Linked DNA regions of Luteibacter rhizovicinus DSM 16549. The main gene of each other region encodes a partner of the protein of the gene in region 2 in a complex. Links are inferred from orthologs where the notes say so. Each region holds a gene or a part of one and is shown on either strand. Other genes may lie near its edges.

Evidence for each region.
Region 1: the proteins of trxB (region 2) and trxA are in contact, whole or in part, in a crystal structure (PDB 1F6M), measured with the Escherichia coli proteins. The link is inferred for Luteibacter rhizovicinus DSM 16549 from one-to-one orthologs.

Annotation. Positions count from the first base shown.
Region 1 is NZ_CP017480.1:1,153,713-1,165,136, forward strand. What follows is about bases 1-2,713. They hold trxA (thioredoxin TrxA), read left to right. Parts: upstream 1-1,050; coding sequence 1,051-1,377; downstream 1,378-2,713. Other genes in these bases: BJI69_RS05325 (DEAD/DEAH box helicase), read right to left, coding at 1-619; rho (transcription termination factor Rho), read left to right, coding at 1,537-2,713. In the rest of the region: more of rho, read left to right, coding at 2,714-3,447; BJI69_RS05340 (glutamate--cysteine ligase), read left to right, coding at 3,619-4,989; BJI69_RS05350 (OmpP1/FadL family transporter), read right to left, coding at 5,786-7,213; BJI69_RS05355 (YcgL domain-containing protein), read left to right, coding at 7,450-7,752; BJI69_RS05360 (ankyrin repeat domain-containing protein), read left to right, coding at 7,843-11,268; BJI69_RS05365 (monovalent cation:proton antiporter-2 (CPA2) family protein), read right to left, coding at 11,330-11,424. UniProt on the Escherichia coli protein: Participates in various redox reactions through the reversible oxidation of its active center dithiol to a disulfide and catalyzes dithiol-disulfide exchange reactions.
Region 2 is NZ_CP017480.1:4,418,992-4,430,665, reverse strand. The notes cover bases 5,886-8,848. They hold trxB (thioredoxin-disulfide reductase), read right to left. Parts: upstream 7,867-8,848; coding sequence 6,904-7,866; downstream 5,886-6,903. Other genes in these bases: BJI69_RS20240 (alanine dehydrogenase), read left to right, coding at 8,073-8,848; BJI69_RS20250 (GNAT family N-acetyltransferase), read right to left, coding at 5,886-6,863. In the rest of the region: BJI69_RS20280 (restriction endonuclease), read right to left, coding at 1-647; BJI69_RS20275 (hypothetical protein), read left to right, coding at 846-1,388; BJI69_RS20270 (HDOD domain-containing protein), read right to left, coding at 1,394-2,443; BJI69_RS20265 (pseudouridine synthase), read left to right, coding at 2,564-3,427; BJI69_RS20260 (MFS transporter), read left to right, coding at 3,446-4,870; aat (leucyl/phenylalanyl-tRNA--protein transferase), read right to left, coding at 5,020-5,730; more of BJI69_RS20250, read right to left, coding at 5,727-5,885; more of BJI69_RS20240, read left to right, coding at 8,849-9,137; BJI69_RS20235 (DNA translocase FtsK), read left to right, coding at 9,170-11,518; BJI69_RS20230 (hypothetical protein), read left to right, coding at 11,526-11,674.

The DNA.
Region 1 (11,424 bases), 3.3 Mb from region 2 along the record:
CGAGCACGCGATGGCTCAAGGTGGCCGAGAACAACAGCACCTGGCGCTTCTCGCGGGCCGGCAGGCGACGGAAGATGAAGCGCACGTCCTTGATGAAGCCGAGATCGAACATGCGGTCGGCTTCGTCGATGACCATGACCTCGACACTGCCGAAGCCGAAGACGTCCTGCTTGTAGTAATCGAGCAGGCGACCCGGCGTGGCGATGATGATGTCGCAGCCGTCGCGCAGCTGCTGGCGCTGCTTGTCGTAGTCGACGCCGCCGTAGATCAGGGCGCTGCGCAGGCCGGTGGCCTTGCCGATGACCTGGAAGTCCTTCTCGATCTGGATCGCCAGCTCTCGCGTCGGCGCGATGATCAGCGCGCGCGGATCGGCGTCCTTGCGATCCGGGGCCGCCGGGTTGTTGAGCAGGCGGTTCATCAGCGCCACGAGGAAGGCGAAGGTCTTGCCCGTACCCGTCTGCGCCTGCCCGGCCACGTCGCGGCCAAGCAGGGCGACCGGGAGGGTCAGCGCCTGAATCGGAGTGGTGCGGGTGATGCCGGCGGCGGCAAGGCCCTGGTGGAGCAGCGGATGGAGGTCGAGATTTTCGTAGAAGACGTCGGTGAGAACAGTTTGGGACATGGTGGGTGGGTGACCTGGGAGTCTCGCGCCGCAAATGCGCGGCAGCGGCCCGGCGGCAAGGGAAGAGCCGCGGGACGGTGGGTGATCCGGCCGGCGTCACGGGAGAGTCGGGGGCGGCCGGTGCCATGCCGGCGGCCGTACGACGCGCCCGGCGCACGATGGCCGGAGGCGGCGGCGCGCGACCCGACGACTCCCGCTGGCATAGGTGAAAGGGCTCTGCAGCGAGCCTGTTCACCTATGTCAACGGAAGCCATCCCGTCGGCGCCCTTGAATCGCTTGTATCGCGCCCCTAGTTGCGTTGGAATGAGGGCCACCGGCTTCAATGGCCAAGACCTTCGGTTCCGGTTGGACCCGCGACATGGGGCTCCTTAGTGTAGCCGATGCTGGCGTCACGGTCGTCAACCCCCTTTCACCCCCATTTGGAGATCACGGTGAGCGACAAGATCACCCATACGAGCGACTCTGCGTTCCAGGCAGAAGTTCTCGATTCCGACACCCCCGTCCTGCTCGACTTCTGGGCGGAATGGTGCGGTCCCTGCAAATCCATCGCCCCGGTGCTCGATGAGCTCGCTGGCGAGTACGAAGGCAAGCTGAAGATCGTCAAGATCAACATCGACGAGAACCAGCAGACCCCGCGCCAGTTCGGCGTTCGCGGCATCCCCACCCTCATGATCTTCAAGGATGGCAAGGTCGCCGGCACGCAGATCGGCGCCGTGGGCAAGGGCCAGCTGGCCAAGTTCATCGAAGCCTCGATCTGATCGCTCTAGCTGTACGTTTCACTTAAGCCGCCGCGTGAGGCGCTTTACGCCGCGCCTCACGCGATGCTAGGCTTCAGGAGTTCGCCGGGACATGCCTTGTCCCCCATGCTGCGAACCCTCTCCCATTTTTTCTTCAACGGCGCCCCGTGAGGTTTGCCCGTGTCTGATATCGAAACCAAAAATCCTAGCGACGCCAAGGGCGCCGGCGATCCGCCTGCGACCGAGCCGCGTCCCCGTACTCGCCGAAAGGCACCCGCCGCTGAAGCACCTGCGGTAGCGACGAGCGCGCCTGCTCCGGCTCCCGCACCCGCCGCGGCTCGTCCGCCGGCTACCGTGCCGCCGCTGCCTCCGCTGCCCACCCCGGCACCGGTACCCAGCCCGTCGCCCGCGCCACAGGCGGAGCTTCAGCTCAATAACGCACCGCAGGGCAACGCCCAGCAGGGCAACGAGGCGCGTCCCGCGACGGCCGAAGCCCGCGACGGCAACGGTAACGGCCAGCCGCAGGGCGGCCAGAACCAGCCGATGGGCCGGGCTGAAAACCCGAACCAGCCGCAGAACCGCCATACCAATCCGAACAACCCCAACAACCCGAACAACCCGAATAACCCGAATAACGCCGAACGCGAAGGTCGCGGCCGGCGCCGGCGCAACGAGCGCAACCAGCAGCGCCAGGGTGGCGGTGGCGGCAATCCGGGCAACGGTGGTGGCGGTGGCGGTGGCGGTGGTAATAACTACCAGAGCCAGCGCAATAACAACGGCTATCCGGTCGACGACGACGAGAACGCCGACGCCGGCAGCAACGATCGCCTGATCAACCTGACCGAGCTCAAGCGCAAGAACGCCATCCAGCTGCTCGAGTTCGCCGAGTCGCTCGGTGTACGCGAGGGCGTGGCCCGCCAGCGCAAACAGGACGTGGTCTTCAACATCCTCAAGGCCCACGCCCGTTCCGGCGGTGGCATCTGGGCTGAAGGCGTGCTCGAGATCCTGCAGGACGGCTTCGGCTTCCTGCGCTCGGCCGATGAGTCCTACCTGGCCGGTCCGGACGACATCTACGTCTCGCCCAGCCAGATCCGTCGGTTCAACCTGCGCACCGGCGACTACATCACCGGTCGCGTCCGCCATCCGAAGGAAGGCGAGCGCTACTTTGCGATGCTCAAGGTCGACGACATCAACGGCGATCCGCCGGAGGCGTCGAAGAACAAGCTGCTGTTCGAGAACCTCACCCCGCTGTTCCCGCGCAAGTCGTTCAAGCTCGAGCGCGGCAATGGTTCGACCGAGGACATCACCGGTCGCATCCTCGACCTCGTGGCGCCCATCGGTCGCGGCCAGCGCGGCCTCATCGTGTCGCAGCCGAAGTCCGGCAAGACGATGATGCTGCAGAACATCGCCCAGGCCATCCAGTACAACCATCCGGACGTCCATCTGATCATGCTGTTGATCGATGAGCGCCCCGAGGAAGTGACGGAAATCGCTCGCACCGTTCGTGGTGAAGTCATCAGCTCGACCTTCGACGAGCCCGCCGTGCGCCACGTGCAGGTCGCCGAGATGGTGATCGAGCGTGCCAAACGCCTGGTCGAGCACAAGAAGGACGTCGTGATCCTGCTCGACTCGATCACCCGCCTGGCCCGCGCCTACAACACCGTCGTACCGAGCTCCGGCAAGGTCCTCACCGGTGGTGTCGACGCCAACGCCCTGCAGCGCCCCAAGCGCTTCTTCGGCGCGGCACGTAACGTCGAGGAAGGCGGCAGCCTGACGATCATCGCCACGGCGCTGACCGACACCGGCTCGAAGATGGACGAAGTGATTTACGAGGAGTTCAAGGGCACCGGCAACATGGAAGTGCACCTGTCCCGTCGCATCTCCGAGAAGCGCGTCTACCCGGCCATCGACATCAACCGCTCGGGCACCCGTCGCGAAGACCTGCTCATCGAGCCGGACCTGCTCGCCAAGATCTGGATCCTGCGCAAGCTGCTCCACCCGATGGACGAGCTCAGCGCGATGGAGTTCATGCTCGACAAGATGAAGAACACCAAGTCCAACGACGAGTTCTTCAATTCGATGAAGCGCTGACCGCGCCTCGTGGAATCCAGCGAAAGGCCGCCTCCGGGCGGCCTTTTCGTTTTTCGCGCCCTCGCGCCGCATTTGCTACCCTGCGCCGCCGGGCATAACACCTTTTCCCGGCAGGCATACGCCCCCATGTGTGCCGCATCCGGCCCTGCCGCTCTCGTTCAAGGAAAGTCCGTGTCCATACCCAGCGCCGCCAAGAGCACGCCCATCGGCGACCGTAACGATCTGGTCGCCTATCTCGCCGCGGGCGAGAAGCCGCGTGAGGCCTGGCGCATCGGGACCGAACACGAGAAGTTCGGCTTCTACACGGACGACCTCACCCCGCCCCCCTTCGACGGCGATCGGCCGGGCATCCGCCAGCTTCTCGAGACCCTCGCCACGCGCTTCGGCTGGGACGTCGCCCGCGAAGGCGAGACGCCGGTCGCGCTGACCAAGGGCATGGCCAACATCACCCTGGAGCCAGCCGGCCAGCTGGAGCTCTCCGGCGCGCCGCTGCATTCGATCCATGAGACGTGCGACGAGGTCACCGAGCACCTCCGTGAGGTCCGTTCCGTGGCCGAGGAACTCGGCATCGGCTTCTTCGGCATGGGCTTTCAGCCGAAGTGGCGTCGTGACCAGATGCCGTGGATGCCCAAGGGCCGCTACAAGATCATGCGCGAGTACATGCCCAAGGTCGGTTCGCTCGGCCTGGACATGATGACCCGCACCTGCACCGTCCAGGTCAACCTCGATTTCGCCACGGAAGCGGACATGGTGAAGAAGTTCCGCGTGGGTCTGGCGCTGCAGCCGATCGCGACGGCACTGTTCGCCAACTCGCCGTTCACCGAAGGCAAGCCGAACGGCTACAAGTCCTTCCGCTCGCATGTGTGGACCGACACCGACGCCGACCGCACCGGCATGCTCGATTTCGTCTTCGAAGACGGTTTCGGCTACGAGCGCTATGTCGACTACATCCTCGATGTGCCGATGTACTTCAGCTATCGCGACGGCAAGTACGTCGACCTCTCCGGCCAGGATTTCAAGAAGTTCATGCGTGGCGAACTCCCCGCGCTGCCGGGCGTGCAGGCAAACATGAAGGACTGGGCAGACCACCTGACCACCGCCTTCCCGGAAGTTCGCCTGAAGCAATACCTGGAAATGCGTGGGGCCGACACCAGCACCTGGAACTCGCTGTGCGCATTGCCTGCATTCTGGGTCGGCCTGCTGTATGACGATGTGGCGCTCGATGCCGCGTGGGATCTCGTGAAGGACTTCACCCGGGCCGAGCGCCATGCGCTGCGCGATGGCGTGCCCAAGGATGCTCTGGCACTGCGCTTCCGCGATCACACCGTGCGCGAACTCGCGCTCGAGGCGGTGAAGATCGCTTCGCATGGTTTGAAGCGTCGTAACGTGCAGGGCCACCGCGGTACCGACGAGTCGATCTACCTCGAGCCGCTGGAAGAGATGGCGCTGTCGGGCAAGACCCAGGCCGATACCAAGCTGGAACTGTTCCACGGCCGCTGGAACGGCAGCGTGGATCCGATCTTCAGCGAATACGCGTACTGAGGCCGCACGCATGCAGATGAGCGAAACGAAACTCGGCCGCCTCGACGACCTGCTGGCCTCGACCAACCGCTACTCCCTGGAAGCCCTCGACGGCCTGTTCTCGGCGGCTCTGGTCGGACCGATCGATGTGGATGTCGATGACTGCGTTGCCGTGCTGGAACTCGGCGGGGCGACGCCATGGTCGTCGGAAGCCGAAGCGAGCGAAGCCGACGGCCTGATGCGGGAATTCTGGCAGGTCATTGCCGCCCGCGTGGCCGCCGATCCGAAGGTACTTGGCGAAGAATCCCTGCCCTTTATCGACTCGCCGGAGGAATTCGACGAGATCGATGACATCAGCACGTACACCGGTGATTTCCCGATCGCCAGCGACTGGGCTATCGGCTTTCGCTTTGCTCTCAACGAGTGGGGCGAGGCCTGGGACGAATGGATGGATGAGAGCCTTTATCCGTTCATGGGCATGCTGATGACGCTGTCGGCAGATCAGACCGAAGCGACACCGGATATGCCGGCGCTGCCGTTGCCCTCGTTCGAGGAGCGGATGGGCTTGCTCAACGAGATTCCGTTCCAGCTGGCGAAGCTGTACCGGCGCCGCCATCCCGACCATGGAAAGACGTTGCGTCGCGACCCTTCGAAGGTCGGGCGGAACGATCCGTGTTCGTGTGGGAGTGGGAAGAAATACAAGAAGTGTTGCGGGAGTGGGGAAGCGTAAGAGCTCGCCACTGAAGCGGCTCCCACAAAAAAAACCTCCCCGTTGCCGGGGAGGTTTTTTTGGTTTCAGGCCTTACTGATCAGACGATCAAAATGCGTACTTGGCCGACACGCTGAGCAGGTTACCCTTGTCGTCGCTCTCGCCCATGATGCGATCGAGCGTCGAGCTCTCGCCACCGGCGATGTGCGCCTTGTTGACGAAGATGTGGGCGTAACCGGCGTTGATCTCGAGACGGTCGGTAGCCTTGTAGCCCAGACCGAACGCGACCCACTTGCGGGTGGAGTCCGGCACGCGGACGTCACGGTTCTGGTCTTCGGTCGGCGTCGTGTCGACGGCGACACCGGTACGCAGCGTGAGCTTGTCCGTCATGTAGTACTCGCCACCCACGGACACGAACCAGCTGTTGTGCCAGCCGAAGTGCTCGGTGTTCTGCGGCTGGTTCGGGTTTTCAAAGTTGACGGTGAGGTCCTGGAAGGAATCCCACTTGGTCCACGATGCGTCGATACCCCAACCGAACTTCGATGCCTGGTGCCAGTAGCTGGCGGTCGCGACAGCCGGCGTGGTGAAGCCTGCCGAGCCGTTGGTGTGGGTGAACGGCGGCTGGCCGCTGCCGAGCAGGGCGCCCACCGTCGGGTTCGACAGGACGGCGGTCACGTTCGACGGCATGGTGAAGTTACCGGTGCCTTCGAGCGTGTGCTTGATCTTGCTGCGGTAGTTCAGCGCGAGGCGATCGGTATCCGTCAGGCGCCACAGGCCACCGAGCTGCCAGCCGTAGCCCCAGTCGTCACCCTTGATGCGGGCGATACCGTCGCTGCCCGGCGGGACAACGGTGGCGTACTGCTGCGCCAGGCCGCGGGCAACGAGCGGCGAGATCTGACCGGCAGCGGCGGCGCGCTGGATCAGGCCGAGGCCGACGGTGTTGTAGTTGATCGCGCTGGTCAGTTCGGCGCTGGTCTTCTGCGCGATGAAGCTGGCGCCGATGGCGAACGTATCGGTGACATCGAACGAAGCCGAAAGCGTGGCGTCGAACGACTTGAAGTCGGACTTGATGCCGTTGTAACGGCCCTTCCAGTCGGAGTCATAGTCGGTCTTGAAACCGAACGGGGCGGTCAGGCCAAGGCCGATGTGCAGGCGATCGTTCACCTGGGTGGCGAAGTACATCGCCGGGACCGGGATGGTCGTGCCGGCGTCGCCGCCGTTGCCACCGGAGATCGGGCGACCCTGGGCATCGGTCGCGGTGCCGTGGAACTTGGTGCTGAAATTGATGCCGGTGACATCGGCCTGGACGACATTGCCCTTGAGCAGGGACATGGCGGCCGGGTTGTTCACGATGACCGAGGCATCGTCACCTGCGGCGGCAGAACCGGCGAAGGCGCGACCGAGCGCGGCGGCGCTGTTTTCCTTGAGCTGGAAAGCACTGGCGTGCGCGGCCTGGGGAGCCACCAGCGCGCCGGCGATGGCCAGCGAAAGGGCGGCAATGGCCAGCGGACGGGTATTGAGGTTCAGCTTCGACATTCGGGGTGGCTCCTGCTTTTTGTTCTGCTCTGGGTCGACGTCACGTTCGCGGAAAACCTAAAATTTATCCGTTTTCATACGCGCGTTTAACAATCTGGGGTGGAACTCTGGACGACTTGACGAGAAATTTGCAAGTGCTAATGCAACAAAGCTGTAACGGCGGGGGTTTACAGCACTGCCTGGGGGGCCCCACTTTTGGTAGGGTGGTAAGCCGAATCGCAAGCGAGACTGCCGTCATGCACTGCTACGTCTACGCCAGCCTGCGCAAACCCGACACCTACGTCTGGATGACCCGCCGCGACGGGTTCGAGATGCTTCCCGAACCGCTCGTCCTCCTCCTGGGCGAGCTCCGCTTCGTCCTCGAAGTGGAGCTGACACCACAGCGGAAGCTGCCGCACGACGATTCCGACCGTATCCTCACCAATCTGGCCGGCTGCGGCTGGCACCTGCAGACCCCGTCCAACGAGACGCTCACCGTCTGCAACCAACCCAACTTCAACCGGCAGATCGATCCCGACCTGACGCTCGTCCGCGCTTGACCTCGCCGAATACGCGCAGGGGCGCGCCGTGTCGCGCGGGTTAACGCCGCGTTACCGCGCCACCCCTGTGGCGTCCGTATACTCCCGCGCATGGCCAATCCCAAACGTCGACGACCACCGCTGATCAAGGCACTGCCCTGGTTCCTCCCTGCCCTCGCCGCTGTCGCGTGCGCCGGGTTGACCGCTTCACCGCTCGCGCTGATACCGCTCCTGCTCGCCAACGCCCTGGCCATGGGCGCGGTGTGCCATGCGATCGGCTTCGACCCGGAGCAGAGCTACCTGCGCACGACGCTGCGTCGCGGTTCGGCACACGTGGTGATGTTCACGATTTACACCTTCGTCGTCTTCGTGCTGGTCGCGTGGCCGCTCCTGAAGCTCACCCAGGCACCCAGCCTCGGGGCCGCACTTCTGCTGGCCGCGACGCTCGTCGTCGCGCTGGCCGCCCTTTGGCGCGTGTGGCCGGCCTTCGGCCTGCTTTTCCTCTGGGACGACGCCTACCCGGAAGACAGCAACACGGGTTCGTGGATCTTCACCGCCGTGGCGCGATCCATCTCGTTCGGCCGTCACCTGTCGGCGGAAGAGCGCTTTTTCTCGCATTTCGTGCCGGCCGCCCTGGGCTTGCTGGTGCTGGCCTTCTGCGCGGTGGCCTTGTCGGGCCTCTACGGGGTGTTTCCGTCGGAGATGCGGATCGCTGCGCTGGCCATCTACGGCGTCGTGCTACTGCCGGTCTGCGGGATGGTGATCGCCAACCGCACGCTGCGCGCCCTGCTCTGCGATCGCCGCGGGCACATCCGCACGGCCCGTGCGGAGCCCCGTCGCGAACCCCTCGTCGACACGCCTGCCGCGCCTGCGCCGATCCCCGTCCTGTCCAGCGAAGAAAGCCAGCCGGGCGTGCGTGAGCGCGCCCTCCTCGCCGCCGCACGCGAAGGCGATATCGCCCGTGCCGTGGCGCTCGTGGAAGCCGGTGCCGATCCCGACACCGGTGCCGAACCGGGTGAGCGCGACCAGCGCCCCGTGCTCACCCTGGCGGCGCTCTCGCCCGACATGCGCCTGTTGCGTGCACTTATCGCCCGCGGCGCGCAGGTGAATCGCGCACAGAACGGTATCACCGCCCTGCTCGCCGCGACGCGTGACAGCTGGCATGGCCGGCCCGAGGCCGTTCTCACCTTGCTGACCAACGGCGCGGATGCCTCCGGCACGGACGCCGAGGGCAACACGCCGCTGCATGGCGCCGTGCTCGGCGCCGAGCCGACCGTGGCGGCCATGCTCCTCGATGCCGGTGCCGCCGTCGATGCAGCGAACGCTGCCGGCGACACGCCTCTCGCGATCGCCTGCCGGGGTGCCAACTGGGCGCTCGCTCGTTTCCTTCTGGAGCACGGCGCCAAGCCGGCTCCCGTCGGTGGCGAACCGGCCCTCGTCGCGGCAGCCGGTATCGCGGACGACGACGCCGAGGGCGTGAAAGTGCTGCTCCGGCACAAGGGACCCGTGAACGCCGTCAATGCGCAAGGCCGCACAGCGCTTATCGCTGCGGCTGCCGAAGGACACGAGCAGATCGCGCGTGCGCTGCTGCAAGCGAACGCCAATCCCAACCTCGCCGATCGCCACGGCACCACGGCACTGATGGAGGCCGCGCGCGCAGGTGCGCATGGCATCGTCCAGCTGCTGGCCGATGCCAACGCGGATGCCTCGCCGCGCGACGGTCACGGTCGCGACGCCCTCACGCTCGCCAGCCAGTCGCCGCGCGCGCAAGCCGCCACGGTACGTGCATTGCTCGCCCTGGGAGCCCAGCCGAAGGAACCTGGCGCCGACGGTCGCAGCGCGCTGGACCATGCTGCCGCCGCGGGCCGTTGGGACTTCGTCGCCCTGCTCGATCCCGAAACACCGCTGCCGACATCGCTGAGCGAATCCGTCGTTCCCGAAGCCGGTGCCGATTCGCCCATGCACCTCTACGACGCATTGCGCTTCGGCCACTGGGCCGTCGCCTCGACGTTCGCCGCCAAGGTGCGCGAATGGCCCACGGACGAACTCGCGGCGCTGTACGTCGATCTCGCCGGCGCGGGCTTCGAGTCCGCACGTGCGTGGCTGCTGGATCACGGACTGAGCGCCGAGGCGCGTCTTGCCATTCCGGCGGACGAAACCAGCGGGCTCGGCCGCCGGCTCTTCGACGCCTTGCTGCCGCAGCTTCCCCAGGCCGCCGACGCGCTGCTGCAACTGATGCGTAGCGGAGCCACGCCAGCGGGCGCAGGCCTGCTCGGCCAGGCCATCTGCCGGCTGGACGGCGCGGACGAGCGCCTGACGCTGGCCATGCTCGAGGCCGGCGCCGATCCGTTTGGCGCGGATAGCCGAGGTCGTACGCCGATGCACATGGCTGCCGCCACGGGCCGCGTGGCCTTGCTCGGCGCGCTGCTTGCCCGCGGCATGGACCCGAACGTGCGCGATGCGGGCGGCCGTACGCCGCTGCACGCCGCGCTGGAACAGGGCGGCGAGAGCCTGCCCCTGGTCCGTCTGCTCGTCGCGAACGGCGCCGATCCCGAGGCGGCCGACGTCAATGGTGAGACGCCGTACGGCCTGGGCATCGGCCACGGCGATGTGGAGCGCTGGCTCAGTTGGGCCGCCTGGCCGCTGCCGCGTCGTGCCCTGCGCGCCGACGATCTTCCTGCCGCCGCCGCCGCTGGCGACACGCAAGCCGTGGATCGCCTGCTCGAACTCGGCTTCGGGATCGACACACGCGATGCGCAAGGCGCCACCGCCCTGCTGCGCGCCGCCGGCGCCGGCCAGCGCGATGTCGCGGAGCATCTGCTCAACGCAGGGGCCGATCCCACCGTCACCGCGGCGTCTGGCATCACACCCCTCGCCGCCGCGGTCAACGCGCGCCGCGAAAGCGTCGTCGAGCTCCTGCTCGCGCGCGGTGTGGATGTCGACCAGCGACTGCCCGGCGACGCCACCGCACTCATGATCGCCGCGACACTGGGCTATCCCGAGATCGCTGACATGTTGCTGGCGCGGGGCGCCAACGCGAACGCCGAAGATGCGCACGGCCATACCGCCCTGCATGCCGCGGCCCAGTACTGCTTCGGCGGTAGCGACAGCCTTCGTGCGCGCCGCCTGCTCGACATCGTGATCGGCAAGGGCGCCGATGTGAACAAGGCCGACAAGGATGGCGCCACGCCGCTATTGCTTCTGCTCGGTGCGCACATGCGCCCAGGCAGCGCGGCCGACGCAACCCACCTCGGTGCGCTTGTCCCCGTGCTGCTGGACGCGGGCGCGAAACTCGAGCACGCCGATCACCGTGGTGTGAGCGCACTACATGCGAGCGCCATGCATGCCCTGCTTCCGCCGGCACGCGTGCTGCTGCACCGTGGCGCCAGCCGCCAGGCTGCCGATGCCTTTGGTCGCACCGCAGGCGATGTCGCGCGCCATCTCGGGTTCGTGGATATCGCGCATGAACTCGGCACGCGGGTCGGGGCGATTCCGAGCGTCCGGCAGACGCTTCGCCAGCCTGCCCAGCCGGACTGACCCGGCCGGTCTGAGCGGGGCGGACTAGACGGGGCTGAGCCACTGGGCTCCGCCCGCAAACTCAGTGGTCTTCCTCGCGCACCCGCTCCTCGACCGCATCGGCTTCGAACAACTGCTGCAGATCGTGGAGCGCGTCCTTCGAACTCTGTATGAGCG
Region 2 (11,674 bases):
ATCGGAGCGCGTGCCGGTTCCGGTGCGGAAGCCGCCGCGGGAGGCAAGGTATCTGCCACGGCATCACGACGCGACATGACTTTCCAGGCGAACAAGCCGAGCAGGACACCGATGCCGAGGACGAGCAAGGCGGGCAACAGGCGCGATCCATGCGACGACGCGCCGCGGCGACGGGCCGCCTTCGCGCCCTTCCTGGAGGCCGGAGCCGCCGCCGCGCTGCCCGGTAGCGCCGTGTCGAGGTGATCGGGAAGCTTGAGCAGCACGCGCAAGACCTCGCCATCCATCAGCTGCAGGCGCGGCTGGCGACGCTGGATGTTGATCGCCTCGCTGCTGAAGCGGCCACGGGTAACGAGGATGCCCTTGGTCGCGGCCTCGTTGAGCATCACGCTGAGCAGCTCGTTGACTTCCGCCACCTCCACCTCGAGGGCGTCCCAGTGCTTGCACTGCAGGATCACCGACTCGGTGCCACGGGTCAGTCGCAGGTCGACGCCGGCGGACAGGGCCTTGAGCGAGGTGACCGGTGCGTGGTGCTCCACCCGGTAGCCCTGCGCACGGTAGTGCTCGGCAAGCAGGTGCTCGAAGTCTTGCCAGGTCAGGCGCGCGAGTGCGTCTGTGCCACCGGCGGAAGGCTGTCGAGCGGAAAACATCGTTGGGTAAGTCCTGCCGGAAATCGGATCGGCATCATAACCGCTCGCGCGGCCTCATCGAAAAGGTTATCGGCGTCACGGAATCAGGCTTTAGCCGGCGCAGGTGGCGTCTTCACATTCGTGAGCGATTGCCGCCGGGGCGGCCAACCGCTAAATTGGGAGGAATGTCTTGGGGGATTACAGGGGTTTGAGCACGTGATGAAGTACGCAGTAGTGAAAGGTGCGATGGCTGTCGCCGTGACGACGATGCTGTCCGCCTGTGGTGGCAAGAACCTGATCGAAAGCGACATGAGCCGCACCGTGGCGGCCAGCCCGGCCTCGCCGTGGCTGACCCTGGAGAACAAGGGCGATCACGTGGTGGCCGTTGGCGGTCTGTCGGGCCCGTCCAAGGTCGAGGTGTCGCCGGACATTCCTTCGGCGGTCGAAGCCGTGCTGCGCACCTCGTTGCAGCCGAAGTACTTCACCGACCTGATCATCGGCTGCCGTGGGTTGCAGCAGGCTACCGCCGTGCACACACCGGAGGGTCAGACCTCGGTCATGACCATGGACCTGACGGTGAACTGCCGCATTGTCGCCCGCGGCGTCGTGGTTTCGAAGAGCTATCACGTCAGCCAGACGGCGCCGGTGGAGACTGATCCGCCGCGTCTGGATGCCATGGTGCCGAAGCTGATTACGGGGGCGTCGACGCAGCTGGCGGATCAGGTGTGGGCGGATGTGGTGGCTACTGGGGTGCGTCGCTGACGCCCTCAGGCTTCGGCGGGGGCTGCGGTGCGCAGGGCGTCGCGGCAGGCGATCAGTTGGGCCTGGGTGAAGGTCTGGCCAGGGCTCGCCAATAGGGCCGAGTCGGGGTCGGCCAGGCCTTGCTCGATCAGCACGTCCAGCATCGCCACGCGGCTGGCGGCCAGCAAGGCGCGTCCCAGCGGTGTGCGTGCGCCTGCGTCGGCGGGGTCCGCACGCTCGGCCAGTGCCTGGACCACGCGCGAGGGGAAGGCCCAGTGGCGTGCGGCGTGCAGCGACAGCCGCTCGATCTGCTGGGCCAGGGCGGCGACCAGCGGACGGCTGAAGGCCGTGGCGCGGGTGTCGTTCTGTTCCTCGAGCTCGAGCAGGATCGTCTGCGCCCCGGTCTGGCTGATCAGGCCGGCAAGAAAGGCTTCGAAGGGGTCGCAGACATCGCGGCCCAGGTAGATGCACGCGCGGGCGCAGCGCTCGGCGTGCTCCCACAGCCGCTCGCCGGCGTGCTGGCTGGCGCCGCCCATGTTGGTACGCAGGATCGGCCGCATGACCAACTGCATGACCACGCGGCGCAAGCCGTCCTGGCCGAGCAGGGTGATCGCCTGCGCCAGGCCGGTCACCGGCCGCGAGGTCTTGAAGAAGGCGCTGTTCGCCACCCGGACGATCTCACCCACCAGCACGGTGTCGCGGGCGATCAGCTCGGCCAGTGCGCGGCTGTCCGAATCGTCGTTGCGCAGCGAACGCATGAGCTGCGGCACCACCGATGGCAGCCGGGGCAGGGAGCCGACGTCGAAACGCTCGCCGCCGAACGCGTCGCGTACGCGACGCAACACGCTCTGTTCGGCGGGGGAGAACGCCGCGTCGTCCGACGGCGAGAGGCCGAGCACGAGGCGATAGAAGCGGTCTTCGATTTCTTCGGCGGCCAGCGCGCTGACCGGTGCTTCCACCACGGGCATGTCGATGACCACCGGCGTGCGGGTCACGGCGGCGTGCGCGGGCACGAAGGATGGGGCGGAAGGCGCGGTGCCGCCGCCGAACAACTTCCTGAAGAACCGGCCGATCACGCGGGTGTCTCGATATGGGGGACCCCGCCAGTATATGCCGCGGCCGGGTGGGAAACACTTGGCTGCCCATGCGCTGACGAGTGGGTTCGCGGCCTGGCGTGGCGCGGTTAGGATGGGGCCATGGACCACATGCCACTCAGCAGGATCGCCTTGCCACCCGGTGGCTGGCCGAGCGTGCTCGATTTCCTTTGCGAGCGCTTCCCAGCGGTCAGTCGCGAGGCCTGGGAAGACCGCATGGAACGCGGGCTCGTCCAGGCGAACGGCCACGGGGTCGATCACCTCACCCCCTACCGTCCCGGCGACATCGTCACCTACCGGCGCGAGGTGCCGGCCGAGCCGCGCATCCCGTTCGAGGAAACGATCGTCTACCAGGACGACGACCTCGTGGTGGCGGACAAGCCGCACTTCCTGCCGGTCATGCCGGCCGGGCGCTACGTGGAGGAGACGTTGTCGGTGCGCCTGGTCCGTCGTCTCGGCAATCCGGACCTGGTCGCGCTGCACCGGCTGGACCGCGGCACCGCCGGCCTGGTCGTGTTCTCGGCACGGCCGTCCAGTCGCGATGCCTATACGCGCTTGTTCCGCGAGCGCGCCATCGCCAAGACCTACGAAGCGCTGGCGCCACCGTTGCCCGGACTGACGTTTCCGCTTTCCCGATGCAGCCGCATCGAGCGCGGCGAGCCGTTCTTTCGCACGCACGAAGTGCAAGGCCCCGCGAATGCCACCACCCACGTCGACGTGATCGAGCGTGGCGAGCACGCGTGGCGCTACCGACTGGAGCCCGTCACCGGACGCAAGCACCAGTTGCGCGTGCACATGGCAGGGTTGGGCGCGCCCATCCTGGGCGATCCGATGTATCCCGAGCTGCGTGAGGAGACGGCGGATTTCAGCGAGCCGATGCAGCTGCTCGCTCGCGAGCTCGCGTTCATCGATCCCTTCAGTGGCGAAGAGCGGCGCTTTCTAAGTTTACGTTCACTCGACCTTTGATCCTTGCGGGCGCAGACTATGCGCTCCCCCGCCAACCCTTCCCGGATGACTCCCGCCCCTGGCTTCCGCACCGTAGCCCTGATCATCGCGAGCGCGATGTTCATGGAACAGCTGGACGGCACCATCCTGGCCACGGCGTTGCCTTCGATGGCGGAATCGTTCGACGTGTCGCCGCTGCACATGAGCGTGGCGCTCACCTCGTACATGCTCAGCCTTGCGGTGTTCATCCCCGCCAGCGGCGCCATTGCCGATCGCTACGGCTCGCGCAACGTCTTCCGCGCGGCGATCGCGATCTTCACCCTGGGCTCGATCCTCTGTGGGCTCTCGGGCAATCTGCCACTGCTGGTGCTGTCGCGCCTGTTGCAAGGCATGGGTGGAGCGATGATGGTGCCCGTCGGGCGCCTGGTGCTGCTGCGATCGGTGCCGAAGTCCGAGCTGGTCAGCGCCATGTCGTGGCTACTCGTGCCCGCGCTGATCGGTCCGGTCGTCGGACCGCCGCTGGGCGGCTTTATCGTCACCTGGGTGTCGTGGCGCTGGATCTTCTATATCAACGTGCCGATCGGCATTGCCGGCATGTGGCTGGCCACGAAGTACGTGCCCGACGTGCGCATTGCGGAGCGGCAGCGCTTCGACCGGGTGGGCTTCGTGCTCTCGGGCATCTCGCTGTCATGCCTGGTGTTCGGACTGGAGCTGGCCAGTCGCGGTGATACCTCGGGTCTGGGTTCCGTCGGGCTGATCGTGGGCGGCCTCATCGTCGGCGCCGTGTACGTATGGCATTCGAAGCGCGTAGCGAATCCCATCCTCGACCTGTCGTTGATGCGTTTTCCCACGTTTCGTCTTTCGGTGATCGCCGGTTCACTGACGCGCATCACCGCGGGGTCGGTGCCCTTCCTGTTGCCACTGATGATGCAGCTGGGCTTCGGTTTTTCCGCGGCGCACAGTGGCGTGGTGACCTTCGTGTCGGCGCTCGGCGCGATGCTGATGAAGGCCACCGCCGCACCGGTGCTGCGGATGTGGGGCTTTCGCGCCACCCTCGTCTGGAACGGCGTGCTGTCGATGGTCTGCGTCGCCCTGTGCGCGGCCTTTCGCCCGGACTGGCCGCTGTGGACGATCTACACCGTCCTGCTGCTGAGCGGTTTCTTCCAGTCGCTGCAGTTCAGTGCGTATAACACGGTGGCTTACGCGGACGTGCCGAGCGAGCGCTTCTCCAGTGCGACCAGTTTCTACACGACGTTCCAGCAGCTGATGCTGTCGCTGGGCATCTGCGTCGCCGCCGCGGCCCTGCATGTGTCGGTGACGTGGAACGGGCATGCCCATGCGCAGTTGCCTGATTTCAGCGTGGCCTTCCTGGTGGTGACGTTTGTCTCGTTGATCGCGGCGCCGGTGTGTTTGTTGCTGCCGAAGAATGCTGGCGCGGAAATGAGCGGTCACCGCGCCCGGTAGCATGGCAGCGCCGCTGTGCTGCTCCATGTGGGAGCCGCTTTAGCGGCGATGCTCTTCCCTGCAGAAAAGCATCGCCGCTGAAGCGGCTCCCACACAGGGCAGGCCCCGCAAGGCAGGCCCCACAAGGCAGGCCCCAATCAACCAAGGGGTCAGGGCAGGGTGATGGGGTGTTGCATCCACGAGCCGACCAGGCCGGGCATGGCTCCCAGGCGCTTCGCCTGCGCGACGAACTGTCGACGTGGGATCTCCACGGCGCCCATCGACAACAGGTGATCGTTGGTCACCTGGGCGTCGAGGAAGGGAAAGCCCCAGCGATGCAGGAACTGGCACATGCCGGCAAGCGCGACCTTCGAGCCGCCGGTGCGGGCCGAGAACATCGACTCGCCGCAGAACAGCCGACCGACGGCGACGCCGTATATGCCACCGACGAGCGAACCGCGATCCCACACTTCGACGCTGTGCGCATGGCCTTGCCGATGCAGCTCTTCGTACGCAGCGATCATGTCGTCGCCGATCCACGTGCCGACCGCGCCGCTACGCGGTGCCGCGCAGGCGCGCATGACGCGGGTGAACGAGGTATCCGCCGTGAGGCGCCAGTTGGACTTCGACAGCTGCTTGCGCAGGCTGCGACTGATGTGGACCGCATCGGTGCGAAACACGCAGCGCGGATCCGGCGACCACCAGAGAATCGGCTCGTCTTCGTTGAACCAGGGGAATACGCCCTGTGCATAGGCCGCGATCAGTCGCTCGGCAGAGAGGTCGCCACCCCAGGCAAGCAGGCCGTTGGGTTCGACAAGAGCGTCCTCCGGATCGGGAAACAGGCCGGGGCGCAGCGGATTCAGTTGCGGCAGGCGGATCATCGGTCCGCGTACGGCGAATGGGCGAGCAGTTCGTCGCGGTAGGTTTCGCGATGCAGCGCTTCCTGTTCGAGCGCGCCGGCCACGGCCTGACGGAAACCTTCGTGGGCGATGTAATGCCGCGAGTGGGTCAGGGTCGGCAGGAAGCCGCGGGCCAGCTTGTGCTCGCCCTGCGCGCCGGGTTCGAAACGGCCGATGCCTTCGCGGATCGCATAGTCGATGCCACGGTAATAGCAGAGCTCGAAGTGCAGTCCGGACACTTCCACGCTGGCGCCCCAGTAGCGTCCATACAGCGCATCGCCGCCGCGCAGGAACAGCGCCATCGCGACGATCTCCTGGCCGTCGCGCGCCATCGCCACCTGCACCTTCGGGCCGAGGGTGCGGCCGAGGTACTGAAAGAAGCGCGAGGTCAGGGCGGCGTGGTTGCCCTTGAGGTCGAAGGTGAGTGCGTAAAGTGCATGGATCTGCCGCCACTCGTCGTCGGACAGTTCGTCGCCGCCGCGCATGCTCAGGCGCAGGCCGGAGGCCTCGGCATAGGCGCGTTCCTGGCGGATGTTCTTCCGCTTCTTCGCCTTGAGCGAAGCCAGGAAGCCGTCGAAATCGGCGTAGGCCTGGTTGTGCCAGTGGAACTGGTAGTCGCTGCGGACCAGCCAGCGATCGTCGAAGGCGTCCAGGTCGGCGTCGGCGAGGAAGTTGGCGTGGATCGAGGACAGGCCGAGGCGATCCGCTTCGTCCACGAGTGCGGCGGTGAGCCGGTTGCGCAGGATGTCCGCCTCGAGGCCGTCACGCACCAGCAGCCGGGGGCCGGGTACGGGCGAGTAGGGCGAGGCGACCAGCATCTTCGGGTAGTAATCCCCGCCGGCGCGTTCCCAGGCCGAGGCCCAGCTCCAGTCGAAGACGAACTCGCCGTGCGAGTTGCCCTTGAGGTAGGTGGGCGAGGCAGCGACCAGCCGATCGTGGCTGTCGAAGATGCCCAGGTGGTACGGCTTCCAGCCGTAGTCTTCGCGCAGGCAGCCCTTCGCTTCCATGCCGCTGAGGAACGCGTGCGAGACGAAGGGGTTGCCGTCGGGCACAAGCGCGTCCCAGTCGGCGGCCGGAATGCCGCCAAGGCTGTCGAGAAAACGAATGCCGGTCATCGGCGGTTGCCCCGCGCGCAAGGCGCGGGGCCGGTTCCGGTCAGGTCAGCATGTGCTGCTGGTCCAGCCAGCGCTCGGCGTCGAGCGCCGCCATGCAGCCGAAGCCCGCCGAGGTGACCGCCTGGCGGTAGACGTGGTCGGCCACGTCACCCGCGGCGAACACGCCCGGCACCGAGGTGGCCGTGGCGCCGCCGTGCAGGCCGGACTGGATCTGGATGTAGCCGTCCTTCATCTCGAGCTGGCCTTCGAAGATGCCGGTGGCCGGGGTGTGGCCGATCGCCACGAAGAAGCCCTGGGCATCGAGGTCGCGCTTCACGCCGGTGTTGACGTCCTTGACGCGGACGCCGGTCACGCCGGAGTCGTCGCCCAGCACTTCGTCGACCTGGTGGTTCCAGAGCAGCTCGATCTTGCCGGCAGCGACCTTTTCGAAGACCTTGTCCTGCATGATCTTTTCCGCGCGGAATTTGTCGCGGCGGTGGACCAGGTAGACCTTGCGGGCGATATTGGCCAGGTACAGCGCCTCTTCCACGGCGGTGTTGCCGCCGCCGACCACGACCACGTCCTGCTCGCGGAAGAAGAAGCCGTCGCAGGTGGCGCAGGCGGAGACGCCGCGACCCTTGAACTTCTCTTCCGAGGCGATGCCCAGGTACTTGGCGGTCGCGCCGGTGGTGATGATCAGGGCGTCGGCGGTGTATTCGCCGCTGTCACCCTTCAGGCGGAACGGGCGGTTGCCCAGGTCCACGCTGTGGATATGGTCGAACACCATCTCGGTTTCGAAGCGCTCGGCGTGCTCGGCCATGCGCCGCATCAGTTCCGGACCCTGAACACCCTTTTCGTCACCCGGCCAGTTGTCCACCTCGGTGGTGGTCATCAGCTGGCCGCCCTGCGCCAGGCCGGTGATCATGGTCGGCTTGAGATTGGCGCGCGCCGCGTAGACGGCGGCCGTGTATCCGGCAGGACCGGAGCCGAGGATCAGCAGGCGGCTGTGCTTGGGGGTGCTCATGTATAATCCTTGAGGTTTACTGCGGCGTGTTTCGGTCGTACCGCTAGCCCCTTGCGGCAGGATGCTAAAGCCGTGTCGAGGGTTTGCGAGGTGTGTCGACCCGGAAGAATGGGGAAGACCGGGGTGCGATTCAAGACTCAATGCAATGACGGCTCTCGCCTTGTCCCCACGGGGCGGCTTTTATCTCATTCAGGATCCTCCAAAAGATGCGCATTGGTATCCCCTCCGAAACCAAGACCCTCGAAGGCCGCGTGGCCCTCATCCCGGCCGCTGCGGCCGATCTGGTCCGCCGTGGCCATGAGGTCTTCATCCAGTCCGGCGCCGGCAGCAAGAGCGGCTACTCGGACGCCGACTACTCGCTGCTGGGTGTCAACGTGGTGCCCGACGCCGCCGCCCTGTACGAAAAGGGTGAGCTGATCGTCAAGGTCAAGGAACCGATCGAGGGCGATCTCAAGCTGCTCAAGAAGCACCACCTGCTGTTCTGCTACCTGCACCTGGCCGCCGAACCGGCGCTGACCAAGAGCCTGCTGGACATCGGCCTGACCGGTATCGCCTTCGAATCCGTGGATGAGAACGGCGTCCTGCCGCTGCTGCTGCCGATGTCCGTCATCGCCGGCCGCATCGCCACCCAGATCGGCACGACCCTCCTGCACCAGCCCAACGGTGGCAAGGGCAAGCTGCTCGGCGGCATGGCCTCCACCCCGCGTGGCAAGGTCGTCGTCCTCGGCGCCGGCGCTGCCGGTGGTAACGCCGCTGCCCTGGCCGCCTCGGCCGGTGCCAACGTCGTCGTCTTCGACAAGCGCCAGGACCGCCTCGCCGAGATGATGGCCATGGGCCCGAACGTCACCGCGCTGTACGCCTATGAGTCGTCGGTCGCCGAAGAAGTCCGCAACGCCGACATCGTCGTCGGTGCCGTGCTGATCCCGTCCGCCAAGGCCCCGCGCGTCGTCACCGAAGCCATGGTCAAGACGATGGAGAAGGGCTCGGTGCTCGTCGACATCTCGATCGACCAGGGCGGCTGCTTCGAAACCTCGAAGCCGACCACCTGGAAGGCGCCGACCTACGACGTCCACGGCGTGACGCACTTCTGCGTGACCAACATGCCGGGCGCGGTCCCGCAGACCTCGTCCACCGCCATTTCGGCCGCCATCCTGCCGTACGTGCAGCGCCTGGCTGCCGGTAACGAGTGGCGCGACCACGCGGCGCTGGCCGGCGGTATCAACATCGAGGGTGGCAAGGTCGTGCACCCGGCCCTTCAGGGCATGGCATGATGCCGAAAACCCGATCCGAGGTCCTCTGCTAAGTGGCGCGCAGCGCGAAAGTCGTAAAGAAACAGGCACGGAGCCAGGTCAAGGCCCAGCAGCGGGAGGGCTTGAGCGACGAGCTCAAGCGCCGCCTGCGTGAAGCCGGGGCGTTGCTGCTGTTGCCGCTTGCCCTGTACCTGCTCGTCTGCCTGCTCAGCTACAACGATCAGGACCCGAGCTGGGGCCACATGGGCATCGCCGATCGGGCCACCAACTTCGGTGGCTCGATCGGGGCGAATATCGCCAACCTGCTCAGGTACATCTTCGGCCTGGTTTCTTACTGCTTTCCGCTGCTCCTGCTTGCACTGGGCGTGCAGGTGCTCCGCGCGCGCGGCGAACGTCTCGTCGCGCCGTGGGAGCCCTCCCTGCGTCTCATCGGGTTCGTGTTTTTCTTCATCACCGGCCCCGCGCTGGTGTATCTGAACGTCGATTCGCCCGTGTTGCCGGAAGGCCCGGGCGGCATCGTCGGCAAGTGGGTGGGCCACGGCCTGCACAGTGCGCTTGGTGACAAGGGCGCACCGCTGCTCCTGCTCGCCGTCTTCCTCATCGCCGTCACCCTTGCTACCGGTCTGTCCTGGTTCAAGCTCATGGATCTGACGGGGCAGGGCGTCGTGCGCCTGGGCGGCTGGTTCGGCGGGAAGATGCGTCGTGCACCGGAAGTCATGGCCGCACGCAACGCACGCGCCGAGCGTGAGGTGGTCAAGAAGGCCGAGGCGATCAAACAGGCCAAACGCGAGCCCGTGCGTATCGAGACCCCGGTCCCGATGGTGGTCAAGAGCGATCGCGCGTCCCGCGAAAACCAGATTCCCCTGTTTACCGGCGCATCGATGAACGGCGAAGTCCCGCCGCTGTCGCTGCTCGACGAAGCACCGCCGCAAGGCCCGGGCTACTCCGAGGAAACCCTCGAAGTCCTCTCGCGCCAGGTGGAGCTCAAGCTCAAGGATTTCCGCATCGAGGCCCGCGTCATGGGCGTCTATCCGGGTCCGGTGATTACCCGTTTCGAACTGGAACCCGCCGCCGGTGTTCGCGGCAGCCAGGTGTCCAGCCTCGACAAGGACATTGCGCGCGGCCTTTCCGTGGTCAGCGTGCGCGTGGTCGACGTGATTCCCGGCAAGAACGTCATCGGCCTGGAAATCCCCAACACGAAGAAGCAGATCGTCTACCTCTCCGAGATCCTGCGGTCGGAGAAGTACGATCAGATGAAGTCGCCGCTGGCGCTGGCGCTGGGCAAGGACATCGGTGGCAAGGCCGTCGTCACCGACCTGGCCAAGATGCCGCATCTGCTCGTCGCCGGTACCACCGGTTCGGGTAAGTCCGTGGCGGTGAACGCCATGGTGCTGAGCCTGCTGTACAAGGCCAGCCCGAAAGACGTGCGCATGATCATGATCGACCCGAAGATGCTGGAACTCTCGGTCTACGAGGGCATTCCGCATCTGCTGGCGCCGGTCGTCACCGACATGAAGGAAGCCGCCAACGCCCTGCGCTGGTGCGTGGCCGAGATGGAGCGTCGTTACAAGCTCATGGCCGCGGTCGGCGTGCGTAACCTCGGTGGCTTCAACAAGAAGGTGAAGGACGCCGAGAGCAGCGGCCAGCCCTTGCTCGATCCGCTGTTCCGCGCCAACCCGGACATGCCGGGCATGGTCGCCGAGCCGCTCGAGCCGCTGCCGCACATCGTCATCATCATCGACGAATTCGCCGACATGATGATGATCGTCGGCAAGAAGGTCGAAGAACTCATCGCACGTCTGGCGCAGAAGGCGCGCGCCGCGGGCGTGCACCTGATCCTCGCCACGCAGCGTCCGTCGGTGGATGTGATCACCGGCCTGATCAAGGCGAACATCCCGACGCGCATCGCGTTCCAGGTGTCGTCGAAGATCGACTCGCGCACCATCCTCGATCAGTCCGGCGCGGAAGCGCTGCTCGGTCACGGCGACATGCTTTACCTGCCCCCGGGTACGGCCACGCCCGAGCGCGTGCACGGTGCCTTCGTCGACGATCACGAAGTGCATAACGTGGTCGAGTGGCTGCGTGCGCAGGGTGCGCCGAACTACATCACCGGCGTGCTCGAAGAAATCCAGTCCACCTCGGACGGCAAGATCATCAACGACTCCGGCCTGCCGCAGGATGCCGAAGGCGATAGCGACAGCGACAACGCGCTCTACGACCGCGCCGTGCGTGTGGTCACCGAGACGCGTCGCGCGTCCATCTCCGGCGTGCAGCGTCACCTGCGCATCGGCTACAACCGCGCCGCCCGCCTCGTCGAACAGATGGAGCAGGACGGTATCGTCAGCGCGCCGCAGCACAACGGCAACCGCGAAGTGCTCGCGCCGCCGCCCCCGAAGGACTGATTCCCCCATGAACGACATGAAGCCGGGCGCGCTACGCCAGCGCCCCTGGGGCTTGCTCGTTACCGGTGACCTCGCACCCACGTCCGAGGTTCTGGACGAGGTCGAGAGCATTTTCGAGCTCAACCCCTCCATTCCGGGACTGGAGCTGCGCGCCGA